Regions from separate parts of the Streptomyces sp. NPDC055815 genome, predicted to be linked through region 2. Evidence: riboswitches for the same ligand, from Rfam matches in the RefSeq annotation. Region 2 holds a riboswitch; the other holds the start of a gene.
What was found. A riboswitch is a leader RNA that binds a small molecule or an ion and turns the genes downstream of it on or off. The one in region 2 is predicted to bind ZMP and ZTP.

Region 1: linked by a shared signal. The riboswitch ahead of ACWGN5_RS10220 (bifunctional 5,10-methylenetetrahydrofolate dehydrogenase/5,10-methenyltetrahydrofolate cyclohydrolase) and the one ahead of ACWGN5_RS40370 (serine hydroxymethyltransferase) in region 2 are both predicted to bind ZMP and ZTP.

The regions. Positions count from the first base shown of each region.
Region 1 is NZ_JBSHDU010000011.1:402-12,722, reverse strand. It holds gene exaC (acetaldehyde dehydrogenase ExaC) at 1-432, opposite strand, end outside; gene ACWGN5_RS10225 (GAF domain-containing protein) at 475-1,797, opposite strand; ZMP/ZTP riboswitch at 1,890-1,997, shown strand; gene ACWGN5_RS10220 (bifunctional 5,10-methylenetetrahydrofolate dehydrogenase/5,10-methenyltetrahydrofolate cyclohydrolase) at 2,026-2,880, shown strand; gene ACWGN5_RS10215 (hypothetical protein) at 3,120-4,103, shown strand; gene ACWGN5_RS10210 (SWIM zinc finger family protein) at 4,084-5,448, opposite strand; gene ACWGN5_RS10205 (DEAD/DEAH box helicase) at 5,445-8,492, opposite strand; gene ACWGN5_RS10200 (fatty acid desaturase family protein) at 8,838-9,926, shown strand; gene ACWGN5_RS10195 (MOSC domain-containing protein) at 10,010-10,555, shown strand; gene ACWGN5_RS10190 (tannase/feruloyl esterase family alpha/beta hydrolase) at 10,569-11,945, opposite strand; partial or broken gene ACWGN5_RS10185 (hypothetical protein) at 12,078-12,321, opposite strand, start outside.
Region 2 is NZ_JBSHDU010000129.1:1,496-14,953, forward strand. It holds gene pdxR (MocR-like pyridoxine biosynthesis transcription factor PdxR) at 1-1,359, shown strand, start outside; gene ACWGN5_RS40340 (hypothetical protein) at 1,372-2,217, opposite strand; gene ACWGN5_RS40345 (hypothetical protein) at 2,385-2,684, shown strand; gene ACWGN5_RS40350 (glutathionylspermidine synthase family protein) at 2,700-3,884, shown strand; gene ACWGN5_RS40355 (DNA-binding protein) at 3,891-4,283, opposite strand; gene ACWGN5_RS40360 (hypothetical protein) at 4,283-4,543, opposite strand; gene rocD (ornithine--oxo-acid transaminase) at 4,623-5,828, opposite strand; ZMP/ZTP riboswitch at 5,952-6,042, shown strand; gene ACWGN5_RS40370 (serine hydroxymethyltransferase) at 6,107-7,375, shown strand; gene ACWGN5_RS40375 (hypothetical protein) at 7,499-8,329, opposite strand; gene ACWGN5_RS40380 (RNA polymerase sigma factor) at 8,439-9,044, opposite strand; gene trpS (tryptophan--tRNA ligase) at 9,101-10,114, shown strand; gene ACWGN5_RS40390 (2'-5' RNA ligase family protein) at 10,207-10,797, shown strand; gene ACWGN5_RS40395 (decaprenylphospho-beta-D-erythro-pentofuranosid-2-ulose 2-reductase) at 10,854-11,609, opposite strand; gene ACWGN5_RS40400 (FAD-binding protein) at 11,626-13,002, opposite strand; partial or broken gene ACWGN5_RS40405 (hypothetical protein) at 13,173-13,458, shown strand, end outside.

The sequences.
Region 1 (12,321 bases), on a different contig from region 2:
GTCGATCTCGCTCAGCGCACCCTCCTGGGCCCGCAGCGCCCCCGCGAAGTAGCGGAAGTGGTCGATCGCGAGCGGGATGTCCGCGGCCAGCGTCTCCCGGACGGGCTTGCCGTTGTCCCAGGTCTCGGCGACCGCGAGCGCCTCCAGGTTGCTCTCCATGCGGTCCGCGATCCGCAGCAGGACCGCCGCCCGCTCGGCCGGAGCCGTCCGCCCCCACGCCGGGGCCGCCGCGTGCGCCGCGTCGAGGGCGCGTTCCACGTCCTCGGCGGTGCCGCGCGCGACCTCCGTGAAGGGCCTGCCGTCGACCGGGCTCGGGTTCTCGAAGTAGCGGCCGGCCGCCGGGGCGACGTACTCGCCGCCGATCCAGTGGTCGTAGCGGGCCTGGTACGACATGAGCGCGCCCTCGGTACCGGGTGCGGCGTAACGGGTCATGGATGGCCTCCCTGGGACGCGCCGGCCGTCCCTGGCCGGCGCTCACGCCCGAGTGTGCGGGCGCCTACGTTGCAAGTCCGTTGCACCGGCGGACAGTTCCGACTCCAGGGCGTCCAGCCTCGCCCGTACGGGAGAAAGCTGGGGCGCCGGTACCGCCGCGCACAGCGCCCGCCAGACCACCACGTCGTCCTCGCCCCAGGCGCTGTACGCCCAGTCGGCGAGCAGCCCCGGATCACCCCGGTCGACCAGCGCCGCCCGCAGCCGGTCCGCGAGCCGTTCCCGCAGTCGTACGACCCCGGGCGCGGTCGACGCGGGAAGCAGCGGCCCCGCGTAGTCCCCGGCCGCCGCCGCGACGGCCCCCGAGGCGAGCCGCCGGTCGACCGTCGCGAAGTCCGCGTCCACCGCCCCCGAGAGCCGGTACGGACGCGACCGCAGCGCGTCCGGACCGAGCAGCGCACGCAGCCGGGACAGCTCCGCCCGCAGCGTCACCGGGGTCACCGACTCGTCCTCGTACAGGAGGGTCAGGAGTTCGTCGCCGCCCACGCCCTCCGGGCGGTGCGCCAGGACCACCAGGATCTCGCTGTGCCGGCGGCTGAGCCGCAACCGCCGCCCGCCCACCGACAGCACCGCCTCGTCCCGGCCGAGCGCCGACAGCCGCAGCCGGTCCGGATCCGGGGCGGGCCCGAGCAGCGCCAGTTGGGACTCCGCCGCGCGCGCCACCGCCTGGACGAAGCCGAGGCTGTGCGGGTGCGCGAGCCGCTCCCCGCCGGTGATGTCGACCGCGCCCAGCACCCGTCCGGTGCGCGGGTCGTGCACGGGGGCCGCCGCACAGGTCCAGGCCCGCACCGAGTGCCGGAAGTGCTCCGCGGAGACCACCTGGACGGGACGGTCGACGGCCAGGGCGGTACCCGGGGCGTTCGTGCCCGCTGCCGCTTCCGACCAGCGGGCCCCGGCCACGAAGTTCATCCCCCGGGCCTTGCGCAGGGTCCCCGGATGCCCTTCCACCCAGAGCATCCGCCCGGCCGCGTCGCAGACCGCGAGGAGGTGCTCCCCGTCCGTCGCGTACGCCCCCATCAGCTCCCGGATCACCGGCATCGCCGCGGAGAGGGGGTGCTCGTCCCGGTACGCGGCGAGCTCGTCCTCGTCCAGTTCCACCCGCGCCGCCCCGTCGGGGCTCACGCGCGCGCGCACCGACCGGCGCCAGGACGCGGCCACCAGCGGGCGGGCGTCCGGGGTGGGCCGGCCGGCCTCCCCGGTCGGGCCGACGTCCCCCGCCGGCGCCCGCTCCGTCCGTGGCTCCCCGCCCACCCGCGCATCGTTCAACTCGGCCTCCTCGTCGAGGTCGTCCCGGCCCGTCGCGCTCATCGTGGTGCGCCCGCGGGCCGCCGACAAGCCACCCCGCACCACGGCATATGCACCCTGTCCGGGACCGGCCCCCGACCGCTCACGTAGAGTGGGGCTCGGGCCGTGACTGGCGCTTGAGGTGGATCACCACCGGGGAGCGGCCCGGCGGAGCGTGCCCCCGTGGCGCGACCGTGCCGATGCCGTGCGCCTGGGCGAACCACCGGTCAGAGACGACGCCCAGGAGCAGCCATGTCCACCAGCACCGCCACCCTCATGGACGGTACGGCCCTCGCCCGCCGCACGGTCGAGGAGACCGCCGCCCGAGCCGCCGAGATCACCCGCCGCACCGGCGTCACCCCGTGTCTCGCGACCGTCCTCGTCGGCGCGGACCCGGCCTCCGTCACGTACGTGAAGATGAAGCAGAACCGCTGCGCGAAGGCCGGAATCCGCTCCAAGCACGTCGAGCTGCCCGCCGAGACGACGACCGAGGAGCTCGTCGCCGCCATCACCGCCCTGTCGGAGGACCCCGAAGTCCACGGCATCCTGCTGCAGCACCCGGTCGGCCCGCACATCGACGAGCGCGCCGCCTTCGAGGCGATCGCCCCCGAGAAGGACGTCGACGGCGTCACCATGGCCTCCTTCGCCGCCATGGGCTTCGGTCTGCCCGGCTTCGTCTCCTGCACGCCCGGCGGCATCATGCGTCTCCTCGACGCCTACGACGTCGAGCTCAGCGGCAAGCGCGCGGTCGTCGTCGGCCGCAGCGCCATCCTCGGCAAGCCCGCCGGTCTGCTCCTCCTCGGCCGCGACGCCACCGTCACCTACTGCCACTCCCGCACCCAGGACCTCTCCTCGGTCGTCCGCGAGGCCGACGTCCTCGTCGCCGCCGTCGGCAAGCCGAACTTCATCAAGGGCGAGGACATCAAGCCGGGCGCCGTCGTCATCGACGCCGGCTACAACCCGGGGAACATCGGCGACGTCGACTTCGCCTCCGCCGCCGAGCGCGCCTCCCTCATCACCCCGGTCCCCGGCGGTGTCGGCCCCATGACCATCGCCGTGCTCCTCGCCCAGACGGTCGAGGGCGCGGAGCGCCAGCTCGGCCTGTAGGCAGTCATGACCGGGCGGCGGCGGTGACGGGGGAGCGGCGGTGGCGGGAGCGCGTGCGCTCGGCGATGGTCACGATTCCGTACCTGCCGCGTCCGACGGGCGGTGAACGCCCGCCGCGCCGCCGCCGAGGGGCGATCCTGGTCCCTGTGCCCCACCCGCCGAACGTCACTCCGCCGACCGAACCGCGCCGCCCGGGCGTGTCCGGTCCCGCCAGCGGGGAACCTTCGACACGCCCGAACGTGGCGGGCCAGTGCGAGCCGGGCCAGTGCGAGCCGGGCCAGAGCGAGCCGGGACAGAGCGGGTCGGGCCTGAACCCGCCGGGCCTGACAGCGCAGGGCTCGAACGCGCCCGGCCCGAGCGCGCCGGACCTGAACGCGCCTGGCCCGAGCGCGCCGGGACCGATCGACGGCCACAGCGCCGACCCTCGCCTCACCGAGCAGCTCGTGCCGGGTGCCGAAGCCGGGTGGCCGGCCCGTCTCGTGCGGCTCGGCGCGCCCCGGCCGGGACCGGCGGCGCGGCGCGCCCGCTGGTTCGGCGTGCCGCTGGTGCCGCTGCTCACGGCCGCCCTGGTGGCCGGCGCCTTCCTGACCGCCCGGGGCGGCGCGGAGGGCGGCGGACTCGCCGACGGCCGACCGGGCGGCGACCCCGTCGGAGTGCCGTCCCCCGTCGTCACCGGCGGTACGGGATCGCCCGCCCCCGCCCCGACGACGGGAGCGCCGAGGGCCGACACGCCGACCCGTACCGCACCCGAGGACCGCGCGGAGCACCCGCGGGGCAGCACCTCAGCGGGCCCCTCCCGGTCCGGGACGGCCGGCCCCACGCCCACCGCCGCCACGCCCACCGCCCCCACGCCCACGGCCGCCGGCTCCCCGGCGAAGGAACAGCCGGTCTCCTACGAGGTGCTGCGGGTCGGCGACTGCTTCGACATCGACCGCGACGCGCCCGGCACCGCCCTCCGTCGCGCATGCGACACGCCGCACCACGCCGAACTCGTCGCCCGGCTCCCCCTGGTCGGCACCTTCGCCACCGACCAGGCCGTACGCGAGGCGGCCACCCTGCTCTGCCGCGAACCGCTCCGCCGCAAGGCCGCCCGGCAGCCGCTCGGCACGCGCTGGACGACCTTCGCCCAGTACCCGTACCTGACGAGCCACCTCCTCGGCGCGGACACCGTCGCCTGCAGCCTGGCCGCCACGAGCGGCACGATCAGCCACCGCCTCCAGTAGCACCGGCGGCGAACGCCGCCGCCAGGGCCGCCGCCGGGTCACGTTCCGCCGGACCGGCCGGGGACCAGCGGGCCCCGGCCTTCAGGTACGGCCACCAGCGACCGTCCTCGCCGAGCCGCAGCTGCGCCTCCGCGCCCACGACCGTCCACCGGGCACCGCCCGCGCGCCGGAGCGCCGGCCGCTCGTCGTCCGCCCAGGCCTCCGCGAGCCGGACCCCGGCCCGGTCGAGCGCCTCCGCGTCCGGCGTCCACTCCTCCTCCAGTACGGCGAGGGCGGCGGCGCCCCCGAACCGCCACGCGCGCGTGGCCAGGTCCAGCTCCGTCCGCGACCGGCCCGAACCGGACGCGAGGCGCCCCGCGATCCACGGAACGGGAGCGCCCGCCGCCAGCCTGACCGCGTCCTGAGCGACGGTCAGCGGAGCCTCGACCGGATCCGCCGAGGTCCCGTGCGCGCCACCGGCCCCCAGCGCCGCGCCGAGCAGTCGGTACGCGCGCGTGGCCGCGTCCTGCGCCAGGAACTCGAGGGCCGCCGGATCGACGCCCGGCTCCGGCGGCGTGTCCGTGTCCAGGGACGGCGGCCGCCCCGGCGCGGCCGGGGCGGCCGGAGGGGCGGGCAGCGGCGGCACGAGGAAGGCCGCCGCGAACACCTCCTCGGCCGACACGCCGGGCATCCCGCCGGCCCCGTCGAACCCGCCGCCCGTCTCCTCCCCGCCCCGCGCGGACGGCGCGGCGGCTCGCGCCGCACTGCGCTCCTGCAACTGCTCCAGGAGGATGCGCTCGCCGCGCCCCCGCATCAGCAGAAGGACGAAGGGGTCCTCGTCGAGGAGGCGGGCGACCTGGTAGCAGAGCGCCGCCGTGTGCGCGCAGTGGTCCCAGGCCTCGCAGCCGCACTCCGGGTCCAGGTCGCCGATGCCCGGCAGCAGGTCGAGCCCGGCCGCCGCCGCGTCCTCCACCAGGTGCGGCGGCATGTCGCGGTCGAGGAGAGCGGCGATGTGGCCCGCGCTGTCGACGGCGAGGCCGAGGAGCCGCTCCCACTGCTCCTCCGAGAACTCCCGCACCAGCACGTCGGCGCGGTACGCCGTGCCGTCGCGGTCCTTGACCAGGGCCGTGATCCGGCCGGGCCGCACCGAGACGGCGCCCACCGCCCCCGCGCGCGCGTGGCGCCGCCCCGCCTTGAGCTGCTGCCCGTCGAGCGCGGAGTCCTCCAGGGCCTTCAGCCACGCGCGTCCCCACCAGGTGCGGGTGAAGCCGCCGCCGAGCACCGGCGGAAGCGCCGCGAAGGTCTGTTCGTCGTCCCCACGGCCGTGGCCATGACCGTGGCCGTGGGCCTCTCCGTACGCGCTCATCGTCCGTCCCCTCGCAGTCGCACCAGCTCCGCCAGTTCGGCATCGGTCAGTTCGGTCAGTTCCGGCGGCGCGTCCCCGCCGGTTCCGAGGACGGTGTCCGCCAGTTCGCGCTTGCGGTCGAGCATCGCGGCGATCCGGTCCTCGATCGTGCCCTCGGCGATCAGCCGGTGGACCTGCACCGGCCTGTCCTGCCCGATCCGGTACGCACGGTCGGTGGCCTGTGCCTCCACCGCGGGGTTCCACCACCGGTCGTAGTGCACGACATGTTCGGCGCGGGTCAGGTTGAGCCCCGTCCCGGCGGCCTTCAGGGAGAGCAGGAAGACAGGGACGTCACCGCTCTGGAAGCGGGCGACCATCGCCTCGCGTTCGGCGACCGGCGTGCCGCCGTGCAGGAACTGCGTGCGCACGCCCCGAGCCGAGAGGTGCGCCTCCAGGAGCCGCGCCAACCCCACGTACTGGGTGAAGACCAGGGTGCAGGCGCCCTCGGCGAGGATCGTGTCGAGGAGTTCGTCGAGCAGCTCCAGCTTGCCCGAGCGGCCCTCGATCCGCGGCCGCTCCTCCTTGAGGTACTGGGCGGGGTGGTTGCAGATCTGCTTGAGGCCCGTCAGGAGCTTCACGACCAGGCCCCGGCGCTCCATGCCGTCGGCCTCGGCGATCGCCGCGAGGGTCTCCCGCACCACCGCCTCGTACAGACCGGTCTGTTCGGGCGTCAGGGAGACGGTCCGGTCGGTCTCGGTCTTCGGCGGCAGCTCGGGTGCGATGCCGGGGTCGGACTTGCGCCGGCGCAGCAGGAAGGGGCGTACGAGCGCACCGAGCCGCTCCGCTGCGGCCGGGTCCTGCCCGCCCTCGACGGCGGCGGCGAAGCGGGTCCGGAAGGCGCCCAGGCCGCCGAGCAGCCCCGGCGTGGTCCAGTCGAGGATGGCCCACAGCTCGGAGAGGTTGTTCTCCACCGGCGTGCCGGACAGCGCCACGCGCGCGCGTGCGCGGATGGTCCGCAGCTGACGGGCCGTCGCCGAGTACGGGTTCTTGACGTGCTGGGCCTCGTCCGCGACGACGAGCCCCCAGTTCCGGGCGGCGAGCCGCTCGGCGTCCAGGCGCATCGTGCCGTACGTGGTGAGCACGAAGCCGCCGTCGGCGACCTCGTCCAGGTCGCGGGCCGCGCCGTGGAAGCGGCCCACCGGGGTGCCCGGCGCGAACTTCTCGATCTCCCGCTGCCAGTTGCCCATGAGCGAGGTCGGACAGACGACGAGGGTGGGGCCGGCGGACGCCGGGTCGGTCTGCCGGTGCAGATGCAGGGCGATGACCGTGATCGTCTTGCCGAGGCCCATGTCGTCGGCCAGACAGCCACCAAGGCCGAGCGAGGTCATCCGGTGGAGCCAGTCGAGCCCGCGCAGCTGGTAGTCGCGCAGGGTCGCGGCCAGCGCCGGGGGCTGGGTGACCTCCGGCCGGCCGCCCTCGGGTTCGGCGAGGCGCTCCCGCAGTCGCTCCAGCCAGCCGGTGGCGGCCACCTCGACGGAGCGCCCGTCGATCTCGGTCGTGCCGGTGAGGACGGCGGAGAGGGCGTCCACCGGAGTGACCTTCCGGTCCTGCTGGGCACGGGCCCGGCGCACCTCGGCCGGATCGACGAGGACCCAGCGGTCGCGCAGCCGGACCAGTGGCCGTCCGGCCTCGGCGAGCCGGTCGAGCTCGGCCCGGGAGAGCACGTGGTCGCCCACGGCGAAGCGCCAGTTGAAGGCGAGCAGGGAGTCCGCGGCGAGGAAGGAGGGCAGGGCGGACCCGGAGACTCGCGCGCCCTCGGTCTCGGAGGAGCCGTCCGCCTCGGAGGCGCTGTTCGCCTCGGCGGAGCCCGATCCCACCGTGCCGTCGACAGCCCGTCCGAGACCGTCAGGGAGCCCGGGGCTCCCGTCTGAGGCCTCCTGCGGGCCGATCACCGCGCCGGCGGTCAGCCGGTCCGCGAGCTCGCGCGGCCAGTGGATCTCGACGCCCGATGCGGCGAGGGCCTCGGCGGCCGGGCCCAGGAGCTCGGCGACCTCCTCGTCGGCGAGTTCGACGGTGTCGGGCACGGCCGCCGACAGGAGCGGAGACAGCGGCGGCCAGGCCCGGGCGGCGCGCCGGAGCGCGAGGAGGGCGTCCATGCGCGCGCGGGGGCCGAACGCGGCCCCGGCCCGGCCGGAGCCCGCCCACACCTCCGCCGCGTCCGCGACCAGGGTCGGGTCGGCGACCCCGTGCAGCTGGAGCACCGCCCGGAAGGCGGGCGCCTCCTGCGGGTCCGCGCGGAATCCGGGCAGTTCGAGCCGGAGGGAGAGCCGGACGCCCGCGTCGTGCACCGCCGCCACATCGGCGGCCCAGGCGCGCTGTTCGGGCAGGCTCTGCGGTGCGTCGGCCGCGAAGGCGGGCCCGCCGGCGGCGAGCGGGGCCGCCGGGGTACGCGGCAGCGTGTCGGCCACCGCGTCGGCGAACGCCCGGAGCAGCGCCTCGGGCTCGGGCAGCAGCAGCGGTTCGTCGCCCACGAGGGGCACGGCGTCGGACGAGGCTGCGTGGACCGACAGGGGTACGGAGTGCGCCTCGGGCGGCATCGAGGCGGCGAGGGTGCGGAGTTCGGCCAGATCCGCGGGGCCCAGCGGGCCTGCGCGCCAGGCGTCGTGGTCGCCGGGCGTGAGGCCGGGCAGCAGCAGACCGCGCGAGACGAGGTCCAGGGCGAGCAGGGACGCGGCACCCCAGAAGGCGGCCGCGGGGGAGGCGGTGTCCGAGAACCGGGCGCGGGCGAGCAACGGCAGGGCGTCCCGTACCGACAGGGTGCGGGCGGGGACGGTCACGGCCCGGAGCGGGTCGCCCTCCACGACCGTGATCGTCGTGTCGCCCGGGCCGGCGCCGGCGGCGTCCGGCAGGGGCTCGCCGTCCGGTGACCAGAAGGCGACCCGTCCGGCGCGGGGCGGATCGGCGGGGAGGAAGACGGCGGAGTGAAGGAGGAGTTCGGGGCTGGGGGAGGGTGTTCGGGGGGCGGGTTCGCGGGCCGGTTCATGGGATCCGTGCGAGAGCGACAACGCATTCCTCAAATTTGACTACCTGACGACCGAGTCGCCGAGGATACCCCGCGAAGTCGCCGGACGTGCGCCCCCGCCGAGTGATCCGCGCCACACGCGCCCGGCGCTCGTGCAGGGGGAGGGCCGGCCGCCCGCCACACGCGCCCGGCGCTCGTGGAGAGGGAGGACTCACCCACCGCCGCACGCGCTCGGCGCTCCTGGAGGGTAGGGCTCGCCCCACCCCCGCCCCCCGGTGCGCCCCCGGCGGTGGACGGGTGGTGACGCCATGGCCGCGGACGATCACGGATCCGTACGTTTCTGACAGGCGCCCACCGACCCACCGACCGACAGAAACCGGAGCCCGCCATGTCCCAGGCCACCGTCCTGCCCCCGGCCGCCGCACCCCTCGCGGCGCCCGCCCGCGCCCGGGGCGGCAGCGAGTTCAGCCCGCTCCTGCGGACGGTCAGGGAACAGGGCCTCCTCGAACACCGCCCCGGCTGGTACGCCCGCGGCATCGTCGTCAACCTCCTCGGCATCGCCGCCGTCGTGGCCGGACTCGTCCTGACCGGCCCTTCCTGGTGGGCGCTGCTGCTCGCCGTCCCCCTCGCCCTGTTCTCCGCCCGAGCCGCCTTCGTCGGTCACGACGCGGGCCACGCGCAGATCACCGCGAACCGCAGGGCCGGCCGGATCCTCCAGCTCGTCCACGCCAACCTCCTCCTCGGCATGAGCCGGGAATGGTGGAACGACAAGCACAACCGCCACCACGCCAACCCCAACCACCTCGACAAGGACCCGGACGTCGTCGCCGACATCCTGGTCTTCGCCGAGCACCAGACGGCAGGCCGTACGGGTCTGCGCGGGTTCCTCACCCGCCACCAGGCCTGGCTGTTCTTCCCGCTGGCCACCCTGGAGGGCATCGCGCTCAAGGTGTACGGGATCCAGTCGCTGCTCGCGAAGGACGGCCCGTTCCGCACCCGGCGCGAGCGACTGGTCGAAGGCTCCCTCCTCCTCGCCCACTTCGCCGGATACGCGACGCTTCTCCTCACGCTCCTGACGCCCGCCCAGGCCCTCGTCTTCGCCCTCGTCCACCAGATGCTCCTGGGCGTGCACCTCGGCATGGCCTTCGCCCCGAACCACAAGGGAATGGACCGGCCGGACGAGCACGAGGACGGCGACAGCTGGGGCCACCTGCGCCGCCAGGTGCTCACCTCGCGCAACATCCGGGGCGGCGCCCTGACCGACTGGTTCCTCGGCGGGCTCAACTACCAGGTGGAGCACCATCTGTTCCCGAGCATGCCGCGCCCGAACCTCCGTCTGGCGCAGCCCGCCGTGCGCGCCCACTGCGCCGCGCTGGGCGTCCCGTACACGGAGACCGGCTTCGTGGACTCGTACCGCCAGGCCCTCGGTCATCTGCACGAGGTGGGCGCGCCGCTCCGTTCCGGGGCCGCCGAGTAGGGTCGTACACCGAGGCGCGATGTGATCATCGGTCCGGGCGGGCGCGTCGTCGCCCGGAGCGGCAGAGAAGGGGAGCTCTCAGCATGAGCAGCGGCACCGTCACCACGGTCAGCAGCAACGGCACGTACGCGTTCACCAAGCCCAACAAGGAGGGCATCACCCTCCTCGCCGGGCTCGGCGTGGAGGGCGACGTCCACGCGGGCGTGACGGTGAAGCACCGGTCCCGTGTCGCGCAGGACCCCACCCAGCCCAACCTGCGGCAGGTCCACCTCATCCACGCCGAGCTCTTCGACGAGGTCGCCGGCGCCGGTTTCGAGGTTGCCCCCGGCGACCTCGGCGAGAACGTCACGACCCGGGGGATCGACCTCCTGTCCCTGCCCACGGGCACCCTCCTGCACCTCGGCGCGGAGGCCGTCGTCGAGGTCACCGGACTGCGCAACCCCTGCGCGCAGATCGACAACTTCCGGCATGGTCTGCTCAAGCAGGTCCTCGGCCGCGACGAGAACGGCGAGATCGTGCGCAAGGCGGGCATCATGGGCGTCGTGCTCGCGGGCGGGGAGGTGCGGCCCGGCGACCCGATCCGGGCCGAGCTGCCGGCCGAGCCGCACCGCCCGCTCGAGCGGGTCTGAGGGGTCCCGGGTTTCACCCCTCCAGAGCGCAGGAATTGACCACGTCACCGCTCGTGGGCCGCGGAATCGTGCGGTCCGCGGGCGGCGTCGTCCCCTCCTCCACCCAGCGCGTGAGGGCGTCGAACGCGGAGCGGTAGCACGGCAGGATCGGGCGCAGCCGGTCCGGATACGTGTTGTACAGGCCGTCCGTGTGCGTCCCGTCCTGCACCGTGTAGTAGCGGTGCAGCCCGCCCCGGCCACGCTCGTCGATCATCCGCGCGTACACATCGGAGTCCGTGGAGATCGGCAGCAGCGTGTCGAGGTCGCCGTGGAGCGTGATCAGCGGCTTGCCGATCCGTCCGGTGAGCGCGACCTTCGCGACCGCGCGGTGCACGGACGCGGGCCGGGAGGCGTAGTCGTAGGAGGCGTCCGAGGCACAGGGCGCGAAGATCTGCTCCACGGTCCCGCCGGCCGTGGAGCCGGGGCAGGCCGGGTCGTACGAGGGGTCGAACTCGGCCCGGAAGAGCTTCTGCGTCAGACCCCAGTAGGCCTTCTCGTGGTACGGCCACAGGAAGCGCGAGCCGGGCGCGAAGCCCGCCGCGATCAGGTCCTCGTCGGTGGCAAGACGCTGGGTCCTGGCCACCGTCACCGGCAGGCTCGTCAGCAGGTTCGGGCCGCGTGTCGTCCACAGCACGCCCTCCCAGTCGACGCCGCCGTCGTACAGCTCGGGCCGGTTCTCCAGCTGCCAGCGCGTGAGGTAGCCGGCGTTGGAGATGCCGGTCATGTACGTGCGCTCCGGCGCCTGGCCGTAGCGCTGCCGTACGACCTTCTTGGCGGCCCGCGTCAGCTCGGTCACCCGGCGGTTCCACTCGGCGACCGCGTCGCCGGGCTCCCGCCCGTCGGTGAAGAAGTCCGGGCCGGTGTTGCCCTTGTCGGTCGCGGCGTAGGCGAAGCCGCGGGCGAGCACCTGGTCGGAGATCAGCGCGTCCGTGGAGTACTGGCGGCGTGAGCCCGGGGCGCCGGTGACGACGAGCCCGCCGTTCCAGTGGTCGGGCAGCCGGATGACGAACTGCGCGTCATGGGCCCAGCCGTGGGTGGCGTTGAGGCGGGAGTCGTCGGGGAAGTAGCCGTCGATCTGGACGCCCGGCACTCCCGAGGGGTTACGGGTCGCCTTCGAGGCCAGACCGGCCTGGTCGGCCAGGTCGGTGTACGGGGTGCCGGCGAGCCCGGTGGTCGTCAGGTCGTCCAGACAGGCGGACTGCTGACGCTCGGCGCCGGGCACATGGATCCGGTCCTGACGCGCACAGCGCGAGGCGGCAGGCGCCTCCGCCCCGGCGGGGCTCGCGGGGCCGAGGACGGTCACCCCGGTGAGGAGCGCGGCGAACAGGGAGACGCCTGGGAACAGGCGCATGGTGAGCCTCCGATGGGACGACGGAAAAGGGGTGCGGCGCCACATCGTGCGGCGCACCACCACCGTCGGACCATGGCTCGGAACCACACCGCGGGCCCTCGTCCTATGGGGCGTGGAGACGGGTGGAGGTCCTCAAGAGGCGCGTACGGCCATCGCGTCCAGCGCTTCGAGGAGGGCGGGCAGCTTCGGCCCCCGCGTCACGGGCAGCACCTCGCGCGGCGCCTCGTCGAGGAGGACGAACGCCATGTCGTCCGCCTTGGCCACGAGCGACCAGCCGGGACCGTCGGCGCGGAGCATCCCGGCGGACGCGCGGACCCTGCCGACCGGCGGAGGCTCCTCCAGATAGCCGCGCAGCTCGTCCAGGGCCTTCCGGACG
Region 2 (13,458 bases):
ACCCGGCTCCGCGCGGGCCTCATGGACGCCCTCCGGGAGGCGGTCCGCAGCGGACGGCTTGAGGCCGGCACCCGGCTGCCGTCCTCCCGTCAGCTCGCCGCCGACCTCGGCATGGCCCGCAACACCGTCGCCGACGCGTACGCCGAGCTGGTCGCCGAGGGCTGGCTCACCGCCCGGCAGGGCTCCGGGACGCGCGTCGCCCGCCGGACCGCGCCCCGTACGCCGGCGCAGCCGTCGTCCCCGCAGGCAGGCGCACACCGGGCCCGGCCCGCCGCGCCCGCGCACAACCTGAGGTCCGGCACCCCCGACCTCGCCTCCTTCCCGCGCGCCGACTGGCTCAAGGCCTACCGTCGGGCGCTCACCGACGCCCCGAACGAGGCCTTCGGGTACGGCGATCCGCGCGGCAGGCCCGAACTGCGCGCCGCGCTCGCCGAGTACCTCGCCCGCGCCCGCGGCGTGCACGCCCGGCCCGGACGGATCGTGATCTGCGCGGGCTTCGTGCACGGCCTGACGCTGATCGGCCAGGTGCTGCGGGCCCGGGGCGTACGGGACGTGGCGGTCGAGTCGTACGGCCTCGGGCTCCACGACGAGCTCCTCAGGAGGGCCGGACTCGGCACCCCCGTCCTCGGCTTCGACGAACGCGGCACGAGGACCGAGGAGTTGGCGGGGCTCGACGGGTGCGGGGCGGTCCTGATGACGGCCGCCCACCAGTACCCGCTGGGCGGCGCCCTGCCCCCGGACCGGCGGGCGGCGGTCGTCGACTGGGCGCGGGCCTCCGGCGGCCTCGTCCTGGAGGACGACTACGACGGCGAGTTCCGCTACGACCGGCAGCCCGTCGGAGCCCTGCAGGGCCTCGACCCCGAGCGCGTCGTCTACTTCGGCACCGCGAGCAAGTCCCTCGCGCCCGGCCTCCGCCTCGCCTGGATGGTCCTCCCGGAGGGCCTGGCGGTGGAGGTGGCGGCGGCGAAGGGGGCCGTGGACTGGTCGTCGAGCGCGCCGGACCAGCTGGCGTTCGCCGAGTTCCTGCGCTCGGGGGCGTACGACCGGCACGTACGGGCGATGCGGCTGCGCTACCGGCGGCGCCGCGACCAGCTGGTGGCGGCCGTCGCCGCGCACTCCCCGGAGACCCGGGTCAGCGGCATCGCGGCCGGCCTGCACGCCGTCCTGGCCCTCCCGCCCGGCACCGAGCAGGCCACCCTGCGGGCCGCCGCCTGGCGCGGCCTCGCCGCCCAGGGCGTCAACGAGTTCCGCCGCCCCACCGTGCCGGCCACCCTCGACGGCCTGGTCGTCGGCTACGCCACGCCCCCGGACAGCGGCTGGCAGGGCGCCCTGCAGGCCCTGTGCGGGGTGCTCCCCTGACGGCCTGAACCGTCAGGAGGGGGCGGTGGGCTCGGCGGCCGGTTGCGGCTCGGGGGCCGGGGCCTCGCCGAAGCGGGCCAGGGTCAGGGAGCCCGCCACCGCCACCGCGAAGCCGGTGATCGCCAGCCAGCCCAGTCCGTCCCGGGTGGTGTCCCCGAGCCAGATCACCCCGACGATCGCCGGGCCGATCGTTTCTCCGAGCACCGCGCCCGCCGTCGCCGTGGTCACCGAGCCGCGTTGGAACGCCGAGGTCAGCAGCAGGAACGCGGCCCCGCCGCCGACGAGGAGCGCGTACCAGACGGGGTCCGTGAGGTCGATGCCCTCGATCAGCCGGACCGCCACCTCCACCACCCCGAAGCCGACCCCCGCCCCGAGCCCGAGGACGAGTGCCCGGGACCGCGCCGGCAGCCGGCCCGCCGCCACGCCGAGCAGCAGGACCCCGAAGGAGATCCCGAGGAGCACCCAGTCCAGCGCCTCCGAGCCCTCCCGGTGGCCCTCCTTGCCCGAGGCGAAGGCCAGCATCGCGAGCCCCAGGCAGACCACGGCCACGGCCACCCACTCCACCCGGCTCAGCCGCACCCGCAGCACCCGGGAGGCGATGACCGCCGTGACCGCCAGACTCGCGGCGAGCGCCGCGCCCACCACATAGATCGGGAGCGTCCGCAGCGCGACGATCTGCAGGACGAAGCCCAGACCGTCCGCCCCGAGACCGGCGAGATAGCGCCACTGCCGCAGCGCCCGCCACATCAGCGCGACGTCGACGCCGCTGCCCGTCCCCGGCTCGGCGGCCCGCGCCGCCATCGCCTGGAGGACCGAGGCGGCGCCGAAGCAGACGGACGAGGCGAGCGCACAAATCATCCCGAGAAGCACAAAGCGACTCTAGGGCCTGCCCGGCGATTCCCCGCGGGTCCCACCCGCCCGGCATGGCAGGCCCTCGGGGGGGTGGGCCGGAAAACACCGGCCTACACTGTGCCGTCGCGAGGCGCGCGGGACGCGTTCGCGACGGCGAAGGGGAGGCGACGGACATGCGCAGGCTGAGGTCGAGCACGGTGGTGCTCGGCGGGATGGGTGTGCTCGCGGCGACGATCACCGCGTGCGGCTCGGAGCCGGACAAGCGGTGCGTGGACCCGCTGACCCGGGAGGAACTGCCCAGCTACGAGTGTCAGAGCGGCGGCGGCAGCGACGACGACGACAACGGCTCCACCCACCGCGGCACGTACTACTACGGCGGTTCCGTCCGCGACCGCAAGGTGAGCGGCGGCAGCTTCGACAAGACCGCCGTGGACACCGGCGGCTTCGGCTGCTCCGGCACCGGCGGCGGCTGAGGCGGGCCCGGCACCATGAAGCGCCACACCATCGAGCCCCGGCCCGGCTGGCAGGAGACGGTCGAGGAGCAGGGACTCGTCTACCCGCTGACCCGCTACCCGGACGGTTCGCTGCTCCCGTACTGGGACGAGAGCGCGTACTACTCCTTCTCGCTGCCCGAGGTCGAGGCCCTGGAGGAGGTCGTCGAGGAGCTGCACGCGCTGTGCCTGGCGGCGGCCGCGCACATCGTCGAGGAGAACCGGTTCGCCGAGCTCGGGATCACCGACCCGAAGCTGGCGGGCCTGGTCGCCGAGTCCTGGCGGCGCCGCGCCGAACTCCCCTCCCTGTACGGCCGCTTCGACCTGCGCTACGACGGCACGGGCCCGGCCAAGATGCTGGAGTACAACGCCGACACCCCGACCTCCCTCGTGGAGGCCGCGAGCCCGCAGTGGTTCTGGATGGAGGAACGGTTCCCCGGGGCCGACCAGTGGAACTCCCTCCACGAGCGGCTCGTCGACGCCTGGAAGCGCCAGGCCCACCTGCTGCCGCCCGGCCCCCTCCACTTCGTCCACTCGGACGGCGACGAGCTCGGCGAGGACCTGATGACGGTCGCGTATCTGCGCGAGACCGCCCAGCAGGCCGGACTGGACACCGAGGCGCTCTCCGTCGAGCGGATCGGCTGGGACCGGCTCTCGCGCCGCTTCGTCGACGACCGGCTCCGCTTCATCCGCAGCTGCTTCAAGCTCTACCCCTGGGAGTGGCTGACCACCGACCGCTTCGGCCGGCACGTCCTGGACACCCTCGACAACGGCGGCGGCACCGGCACCACCTGCTGGATCGAACCCGCCTGGAAGATGCTGCTCTCCAACAAGGCGCTCCTCGCGATCCTGTGGGAGCTGAACCCGGGCCACCCCAACCTGCTGCCCGCCTACCTCGACGGGCCGCGCGAGCTCGCCTCGACGACCGGCTGGGTCGCCAAGCCGCTGCTCGGCCGCGAGGGAGCGGGCGTCACACTGCACGAGGCCGGTTCGGAGCCCTTCGTACGGGACGGGGAGGCCTGCTGCTACCAGGAGCTGGCCCCGCTGCCCGACTTCGACGGCAACCGGGTGGTGCTCGGCGCGTGGGTCGTCGAGGACGAGGCGGCGGGGCTCGGCATCCGGGAGTCGGCGGGGCTCGTCACCGACGAGTACGCCCGCTTCCTCCCGCACGTGATCCTGTAGGACCCGTCAGATCTTCACCACGGTGACGGCCGGGCCGCAGAGCAGGGTCAGATCCTCCGGATGCGAGGTCAGGACGGTGACCGGGCCCGCCGCTCGGCGCGCGACCGCCGCCAGGACGGCATCGATCGCGTACTTGTGGCCGTGCAGACCGTGCTCCCGCAGGAGCACGGCGGCCTCGTCGCTCACGGACCGGGTGACGTCATGCACGTCGACGCGGGACAGGACCCATTGGATGCGCGCCGGGTGGACCCGCTCGTAGTCCGCCTCCAGGCGGGTCATTGCGGTGGTGGCGACCTGGACGCCGTTTTCGGTCGCGACCTGCACGCGTACCACGACACGCCGGTCCTTGAGGTAGAGCTTCGAGAGCCCTTCACTGTCCAGCAGCAGTGTCCCTGCCATCAGGCGGCAGCCTTGCGGGCGTCGTCCGCGCCCGGCGTGTGATGGCGCAGCTCGTCACGGGCCGCCTTGAGCTCCTCCTCGGTCAGCGGGTCGTTGTCGATCTCGAAGTCGGCCACGATCTCCCGTTGCCGTTCCATGGCAACTCGATGCTCCAGCGCCTCCGCGACGTACGCGGAGAAGCCGCCCGCCCCGACCCGGCTGCGCACGCTCTCGGCGAGCTCCTCGGGCAGGCTGATCGAGTACTTCTTGCTACCGCTCATGCATCCGATCGTACTGTCGATGCCCCCCTCGCGGACGGTTTTCAGCCGCACCACCAGGGGAGCCCGGCGTTCCCGACGCTCAGTCCGACAGAACCCCCCTCAACTGCTCCAGACCCCAGTCCAGATCCTCCTTCGAGATCACCAGCGGCGGAGCGATCCGGATCGTCGAACCGTGTGTGTCCTTCACCAGGACCCCACGCTCCATCAGCCGCTCCGAGATCTGCCGGCCCGTCCCCTTCGAAGGCACGATGTCGACACCCGCCCACAGCCCGCGGCCGCGCACCGCCTCCACCGCGCCGCCGCCCACGAGCAGCCCCAGCTCCGCGTGGAGGTGCTCGCCCAGCTCCGCCGCCCGCTCCTGGAACTCGCCCGTCCGCAGCATCGCGATCACCTCCAGGGCCACCGCGCACGCCAGCGGGTTCCCCCCGAACGTCGACCCGTGCTCACCCGGCCGGAACACCCCGAGCACGTCACGGTCGGCCACCACCGCCGACACCGGCACCACCCCGCCGCCCAGCGCCTTCCCCAGGATGTACACGTCCGGCACCACGCCCTCGTGCTCGCACGCGAACGTCCGGCCCGTCCGGCCCAGACCCGACTGGATCTCGTCCGCCATGAACAGCACGTTCCGCCGGCGCGTCAGCTCCCGCACCCCCGCCAGATAACCGGCCGGCGGAACCAGGACCCCCGCCTCGCCCTGGATCGGCTCGATCAGCACCGCCACCGTGTGCGCGGTGACCGCCGCCTCCATCGCCGTCAGGTCCCCGTACGGCACGATCTCGAACCCCGGCGTGTACGGCCCGAAGTGGTCCCGCGCCTCGTGGTCCGTCGAGAAGCTCACGATCGTCGTCGTCCGGCCGTGGAAGTTGTTCGCCGCCACCACGATCTTCGCGTGCCCGTCCGGCACGCCCTTCACCTCGTACCCCCACTTCCGGGCGGTCTTCACGGCCGTCTCGACCGCCTCCGCCCCCGTGTTCATCGGCAGCACCGCCTCCTTCCCGCACAGCTCCGCCAGCTGCGTGCAGAAGTCCGCGAACCGGTCGTGGTGGAAGGCGCGCGAAGTCAGCGTCACCCGCTCCAGCTGCGCCTTCGCCGCGTCGATCAGACGCCGGTTGCCGTGCCCGAAGTTGAGCGCCGAGTACCCGGCGAGCATGTCGAGATAGCGACGGCCCTCGACATCGGTCATCCAGGCGCCGTCCGCCGAGGCGACGACGACCGGAAGGGGGTGGTAGTTGTGAGCGCTGTGCGCGTCCGCGGAAGCGATCGCGTCTTCTGTCCTCGACACGGGATCTCCGTTCGTCCTGCGGCTCGGGGGGTGGCTCGTCCCCAGGGGGCTGTGGCCCCTTTCTTATCGTCGCTCGGATGCCGGACAGGGAAACCTCGGCGACGGCGCGCCAGCTACCCTGGAAACACGCACGGCGACTGGCGTACGGGGAAGCGACCCCGGGGGAGCCGCGCGCGCTCCACCACACGAGGTGCCGCTCGCCTGGGCATCACGGGCCCCTGGTCCCGTGCGCACCTCCGCCCCGGGACCGTTCCGCCGAACGCCCGGAGGACACCACCATGACCACCCCGCAGCAGCACCCCGCGCTCGCCGCCGCCGACCCCGAGCTCGCCGCCCTCGTCGGCGCCGAGGAACGGCTCCAGGCCGAGACCCTGCGCCTCATCCCCAGCGAGAACTACGTCTCCGCCGCCGTCCTCGAAGCCTCCGGCACCGTCCTCCAGAACAAGTACAGCGAGGGCTACCCCGGCCGCCGCTACTACGAGGGCCAGCAGAACATCGACCAGGTCGAGACCCTCGCCATCGAGCGCGCCAAGGCCCTCTTCGGCGTCGACCACGCCAACGTCCAGCCCTACTCCGGCTCCCCGGCCAACCTCGCCGTCTACCTCGCCTTCGCGCAGCCCGGCGACACCGTCATGGGCATGGCCCTGCCCATGGGCGGCCACCTCACCCACGGCTGGGGCGTCTCCGCCACCGGCACCTGGTTCCAGGGCGTGCAGTACGGCGTACGCAAGGACAACGGGCTCATCGACTTCGACCAGGTCCGCGAGCTCGCCCTCAAGGAACGGCCGAAGGTCATCTTCTGCGGCGGCACCGCGCTGCCCCGCACCATCGACTTCGCCGCCTTCGGCGAGATCGCCCGCGAGTCCGGCGCCGTCCTCGTCGCCGACGTCGCCCACATCGCCGGCCTGATCGCGGGCGGCGCCCACCCGTCCCCCGTCGGGCACGTCGACGTCATCTCCACGACCACCCACAAGACCCTCCGCGGCCCGCGCGGCGCCATGCTCCTGTCCACCGAGGAGCACGCCAAGGCCCTCGACAAGGCCGTCTTCCCCGGCCTCCAGGGCGGCCCCCACAACCAGACCACCGCCGCCATCGCCGTCGCCCTCCGCGAGGCCTCCCAGCCCTCCTTCCGCGACTACGCCCACGCCGTCGTCGCCAACGCCAAGGCCCTCGCCGAGGCGCTCCTCGCCCGCGGCTTCGACCTGGTCTCCGGCGGCACCGACAACCATCTGATCCTGATCGACCTCACCCCCAAGCAGGTCCCCGGCAAGATCGCCGCGAAGGCCCTCGACCGGGCCGGGATCGTCGTCAACTACAACACCGTCCCCTACGACCCGCGGAAGCCCTTCGACCCCTCCGGCATCCGCATCGGCACCCCCTCCCTCACCTCCCGCGGCCTCACCACGGACCACATGGGCCAGGTCGCCGAGTGGATCGACCGCGCCGTCACCGCCGCCGGCACGGGCGACGAGGACACCCTCCACACCGTCCGCGCCGAGGTCGCCGACCTCATGGCCTCCTACCCGGCCCCGGGCCTCCCGGTCTAGCCACCGTCGACCCGGTCGACCGGTCGACCGGTCGACCGGTCGGTCCGGTCGGCCCGGTCGGCCAGGTCGGCCCGGTCAGCCCGTCGGCCCGGAGGCCCGTCAGCCCGACCGATCGGCGGCCCGTCAGCCCGCCGTCCCCGCGACGCGCAGGGCCTCCGCCCGGTCCGGTATGCCCTCCAGCCGGAGGGTGAGGGCCCCCGCGCTCCTGGTCCACAGGAGCGTGGGGCCCGCCGGGCGCACCGCATGGGTCCACACCGAACCGTCCCCCGACTCCAGCGGGAACGTCAGCCGGTGCGGGCGGGCGAACCAGTACGCCGGCGTGCCGTCCGGCAGCGTCACCCCCTCCGGCTGCACCGGCACCTGCTTGACGAAGCCCAGCTCCAGCCGCGCCGGGAACTCGTCGAGCCGCACCGTCCGCTCCCCGTCGCGCCAGCAAAGGCTGATCACCGCCCGGCCCCGCTCCGCCGCCCCCGTCACCGCGACCGCGTCGGGCGCTCCGAGGGCGCCGGGTATCAGCGGCTCGAAGCCCGCCCTGCGCCCGGCCTCCGCCAGGGCCACCGGCTCGGGGCACCCCGGCACCGTCCCGCCCGGCGGCATCCGGCCGCCCTCGGGGTCGTACCGCACGGAGACCCCGCCGAAGCCGAACCAGTCCGCCACCGCCGCCCGCACGGGAGGCGTCAGCACCAGCACGATCAGCACCCCGGTGAGCCCCGCCACGAGGGCCCGCCACCGCTCCCGCACCCACCGCCCGATCCGGCGCGGTACGGGCACGGGCGCCGGGGCCGGCGTCGGCACCCGCTCGGCGAGGAGCCGGGCGAGGACCCGCTCGGCCATCGTCTCGCCGTCCACGTCCGGCACCCGCAACCGCCGCCCCAGCCCACGCAGCTCCTCCGGCAGCCGCTCGCCGGGCCCACGCTCCGAACCCGGCAGCCGCCCGCCCGCCACACGCCTCAGCTCGCCCGGCACCCACTCGCCCACCGCGTCCGCCGGCCCGTCCGGCAGCCGCTCGCCCACCGCGTCCCGCGGCCAGTCCGGCAGTCCCTCATCCGGCCGTCGCCGTTCCTCACCCACGCCCCTCACCTCCCTCCGACTCCGGCTCCTCCGTCACCAGCACCCGTCCCAGTTTTCTCAGCGCCCGGCTCAGGCGGGACTTCACCGTGCCCCTCGGCCAGCCCAGCGCCAGGGCCGTCTCCGTCTCGTCGAGCTCCAGGAGGTACCGGTGGACCACCACCTGACGGTGTTCCTCCGCCAGACCGTCCAGCGCCTCCCACAGCCGCCGGCTCCGCTCCCGCTCCTCGGCCGCGACCGCCGGGTCCGCCGACTCCGGTATCCGCGGCTCCCCGCTCAGCAGATCCGCCTCCCGCCCCGCGACGGCACGCTGCCGACCCGCCGAGCGCACTGTGTTCCTGGTCTCATTGACGACGATCCGCAGCAGCCAGGGACGGAACGCCGCACCCTCCTTGAAACTCCCCAGCGACCGGTACGCCTTGAAGAAGGCCTGCTGCACCACGTCCTCGGCCTCCGCGCCCGCACCGCACGCCACGGCCGCCCTCAGCGCCACCGCCGTGTGCGCGCGGACCAGCTCCGCGTACGCCTCCGGCTCCCCGGCGCGCACACGGGCGATCACCGCGGCCTCGTCCTCGACCAGGCCCCCCTCCCGCGTCCTCACACCTTTGATACACCGGCAGTCGGGGATCGGTTCCCACACCTGAGAGAATGATGTGCATGGCCTCTGACAGTCCCCGTGTGCTCTCCGGAATCCAGCCCACCGCAGGCTCGTTCCACCTCGGCAACTACCTCGGCGCCGTCCGCCAGTGGGTCGCCCTGCAGGAGACGCACGACGCCTTCTACATGGTCGTCGACCTGCACGCGATCACGGTCCCGCAGGACCCCGCCGAGCTGCGCGCCAACACCCGGCTCGCCGCCGCCCAGCTGCTCGCCGCCGGTCTCGACCCCGAGCGCTGCACCCTCTTCATCCAGAGCCACGTCCCCGAGCACGCCCAGCTCGGCTGGGTCATGAACTGCCTCACCGGCTTCGGCGAGGCCTCCCGCATGACCCAGTTCAAGGACAAGTCCGCGAAGCAGGGCGCCGACCGCGCCACCGTCGGCCTCTTCACCTACCCGATCCTCCAGGTCGCGGACATCCTGCTCTACCAGGCCAACGAGGTCCCGGTCGGCGAGGACCAGCGCCAGCACATCGAGCTGACCCGCGACCTCGCGGAGCGCTTCAACGGCCGCTTCGGCGAGACGTTCACGGTCCCGAAGCCGTACATCCTCAAGGAGACGGCGAAGATCTTCGACCTCCAGGACCCGACGATCAAGATGAGCAAGTCGGCGTCCTCGCCGAAGGGTCTGATCAACCTCCTGGACGACCCGAAGGCCACCGCCAAGAAGGTCAAGAGCGCCGTCACCGACACCGACACGGTGATCCGCTTCGACCCGGAGAACAAGGCCGGCGTCTCCAACCTGCTCAGCATCATGTCCACGCTCACCGCCACCTCCATCGAGGACCTGGAGAAGAGCTACGAGGGCAAGATGTACGGCGCGCTGAAGACGGATCTCGCCGAGGTCATGGTGGACTTCGTCACGCCGTTCCGGGCCCGCACGCAGGAATACCTGGACGACCCGGAGACGCTGGACTCGGTCCTGGCCAAGGGAGCGGAGAAGGCCCGCGCGGTCGCCGCGGAGACGCTGGCGCAGACGTACGAGCGCATGGGCTTCCTGCCCGCCAAGCACTGAGTCCGAGGACCCTGGCCCAAAGGGTGGTGCCTGCCGCACACTGGCGGCTGGCACCACCCGACACAAGTCGACCGACAACGGAGGAGAACGACGTGGGGACCGTAACGCTCGGCGTTTCGATCGCGGTCCCGGAGCCCTACGGCAGCCTGCTCCAGGAGCGGCGCGCCGGCTTCGGGGACCCTGCCGCGTACGGCATCCCCACGCACGTCACGCTGGTCCCGCCGACCGAGGTGCCCGAGGAGCGGCTGCCGGAGATCGAGGCGCACCTCGCGGGTGTCGCCGCCGACCACCAGCCGTTCCCGGTGCGCCTCGAAGGGACCGGGACCTTCCGTCCGCTGTCCCCGGTCGTCTTCGTGAAGCTCGCGGAGGGCGTGCCCTTCTGCAACGCCCTCCAGCACCGGATCCGCGACGAAGCCGGCCCCCTCGCGCGCGAGCTGCAGTTCCCGTACCACCCGCACGTCACCGTCGCGCACGGCATCTCCGAGGAGGGGATGGACCGGGCGTTCGAGGAGCTCGCCGGGTACGAGGCGGCCTGGACGTGCCGCTCCTTCGCGCTGTACGAGCAGGGACCGGACGGGGTCTGGCGGAGGCTGTACGACTACGAGTTCGGCAGCGGCCGCCCGATCTCGGCGGTCCCGGCGCAGGGCGGCAGCCCGGTGGACACGCCCGCGCCGACCGCGTAGGGCGGCAGCCCGGTGGACACGCCCGCGCCGACCGCGTAGGGGCCGAGAGCCGTACGTCACACCGGCAGCCGCCGGAACAGCGGCCTCGGCACGTGCCGTACCGCCGCCATCACCATCCGCAGCGACCCCGGCACCCACACCGTCTCCGAGCGGCGCCGCAGTCCCAGCTCGATCGCGCCCGCGACGGCCTCCGGGGTCGTCGCGAGGGGGGCCTCCGCGAGCCCGGCCGTCATCTTCGAGCGTACGAACCCGGGCCGTACGACCATGACGTGCACGCCCGTGCCGTGCAGCGCGTCCCCGAGGCCCTGGGCGAAGGCGTCGAGCCCCGCCTTCGACGAGCCGTAGATGAAGTTGGCGCGGCGGGCCCGCTCGCCCGCCACCGAGGAGAGCACCACCAGGGAGCCGTGCCCCTGCGCCTGGAGCGCGCCCGCGCACACGAGTCCGGCCGAGACGGCGCCCGTGTAGTTGGTCTGCGCGACCCGGACGGCGGCGACCGGGTCGGACTCGTCCCGCGCCTGGTCGCCGAGGACGCCGAAGGCGAGCAGCACCATGTCGATGTCGCCCTCCGTGAAGATCTTCCCGAGCCGCTCCTCGTGCGAATCGGTGTCGAGCGCGTCGAACGGCACCGTGCGCACGTCCGCGCCGAGCGCCCGCAGCGAGTCGGCGGCGGCCGTGAGCGCGGGGGAGGGGCGGCCGGCCAGCCAGACCGTACGGGTGCGGCGCGCGATCAGCCGGCGGGCGGTGGCGAGCCCGATCTCGGAGGTGCCGCCGAGGACGAGCAGGGACTGCGGGGCACCGAAGGCGTCCTTCACGGGAACTCCTGGAGAGCTAGAGACGGAGACGGCGGGCCAGGTCCGAGGTGAGGACCGACCGGGGGTCGAGCGCGGCGCGCAGCGCCCGGAACTCGTCGAGCCGCGGGTACATCGCGGCCAGGGTCTCCGGCCGGACCCGGGAGTCCTTGGCGAGGTAGACCCGTCCCCCGGAGCCCACGACCTCCTCGTCGAGCGCGTCGAGGAAGCGGCCGAGCCCGGGGAGGGCGGTGGGGAGGTCGAGGGCGAGGGTCCAGCCGGGCAGGGGGAACGACAACCAGCCGGGGTCGCCCTCGCCGAACCGCTTCAGGACGGCGAGGAAGGACGGACAGCCGCGGTCCGCGATCCGTCGCACGATCCGGCGGAGGGTGTCCTCCTGCCCGTACGGGACGACGAACTGGTACTGGACGAAACCGCCGGGCCCGTAGATCCGGTTCCAGTGCGGGACGCCGTCGAGGGGGTGGAAGAAGGCCGGAAGCGACTGGAGGCGGCCGGTCGCGGCGCGGGAGGCCTTGCGGAACCAGAGCTCGTTGAACAGCCCGACGGTGGTGCGGCCGAGGAGTCCGCCGGGGACGTACGGCGGCGGGGCGGGCAGCCGGCCCGGCCGGAAGGCGAGCGGATCCCGGCGGGCCCGGTGGCGGCGGGGGAGTGTGTCGTACGGGGCGTGGTCGCCGCGCGTCAGGACGGCGCGGCCGGTGGCGGCGCCGCGGGCGAGCAGGTCGATCCAGGCGACGGAGTAGCGGTACGCGTGGTCGGTGGCCGTGAGCCGGGCCATCAGCTCGTCGAGGTCCGGGACGCGTTCGGTGTCCACGCGCATGAGGGAGGTCTCGACGGGGAGCAGCCGCAGGGTGGCGGAGAGGATCACACCGGTCAGGCCCATGCCGCCGGTGGTGGCGTCGAAGAGCGGGGTCCCCGGCAGCACGGTCCTGATCTCGCCGTCGGCGGTGAGGAGTTCGAGGGCGGTCACGTGACGGCCGAACGAACCCGAGACGTGGTGGTTCTTGCCGTGGATGTCGGCGCCGATCGCGCCGCCGACGGTCACGTACCGGGTGCCGGGGGTGACCGGGACGAACCAGCCGAGCGGCAGCAGGGCCTCCATCAGCCGGTGCAGGCTCACGCCGGCCTCGCAGACGACGAGCCCGGCGGTGGTGTCGACGGCGAGGATCCGGTCGAGGCCGGTCATGTCGAGGACGGTGCCGCCGGCGTTCTGCGCGGCGTCGCCGTACGCGCGTCCGAGGCCCCGTGCGACGGCCCCGCGGCGCCCGCAGGCCCGGAGGGCCTCCGCGACCTCGGCGTGCCCGCGGGGCCGCTGCACGCGCGCGAGGGTGGGGGCGGTGCGGCCCCAGCCGGTGATCGCTTCGCAGTCGTCGTCCAGGACGTGGGTCTCGACAGCCATGAGGGTGACCGTATAGCCGTGGTTGTGCCTTATGCCGGTATTGCATGCCGGTTCGTCGAAATGGGTGATTAAAGGAGTGTCAGGAAAGAGACCTCGTGCCCTCGCGCGCGGCCCGAGCGAAAGTCACGTTGACCGACTCGAACGGCGAGGCCCGACAGGGGGCACCACGGATGCGCGACGCACAACGGGCCGAACCGAAACACCCACCCGGGCCGGCACCCGGCGCGCCCCCGACGCATGCCACCGCCCACCCCGACGCGGCGCGCCCGTCCCCGGCGGGGCGGCCCGGCGCGCCGGGAAGCGAGGCCGGGGAGCGGCCCGACGGGGCCTCGACCGAGGCTCGGCCTCGGGGCGCGGGCCGGGCCGAACGGCGGGCGGGGGCCGCGCCCACGCGGCCGGGCGGCGCAGCCGCGGCCGACTCCCCGGACGGGCCGACGCGTGCCGCCACCGACCACC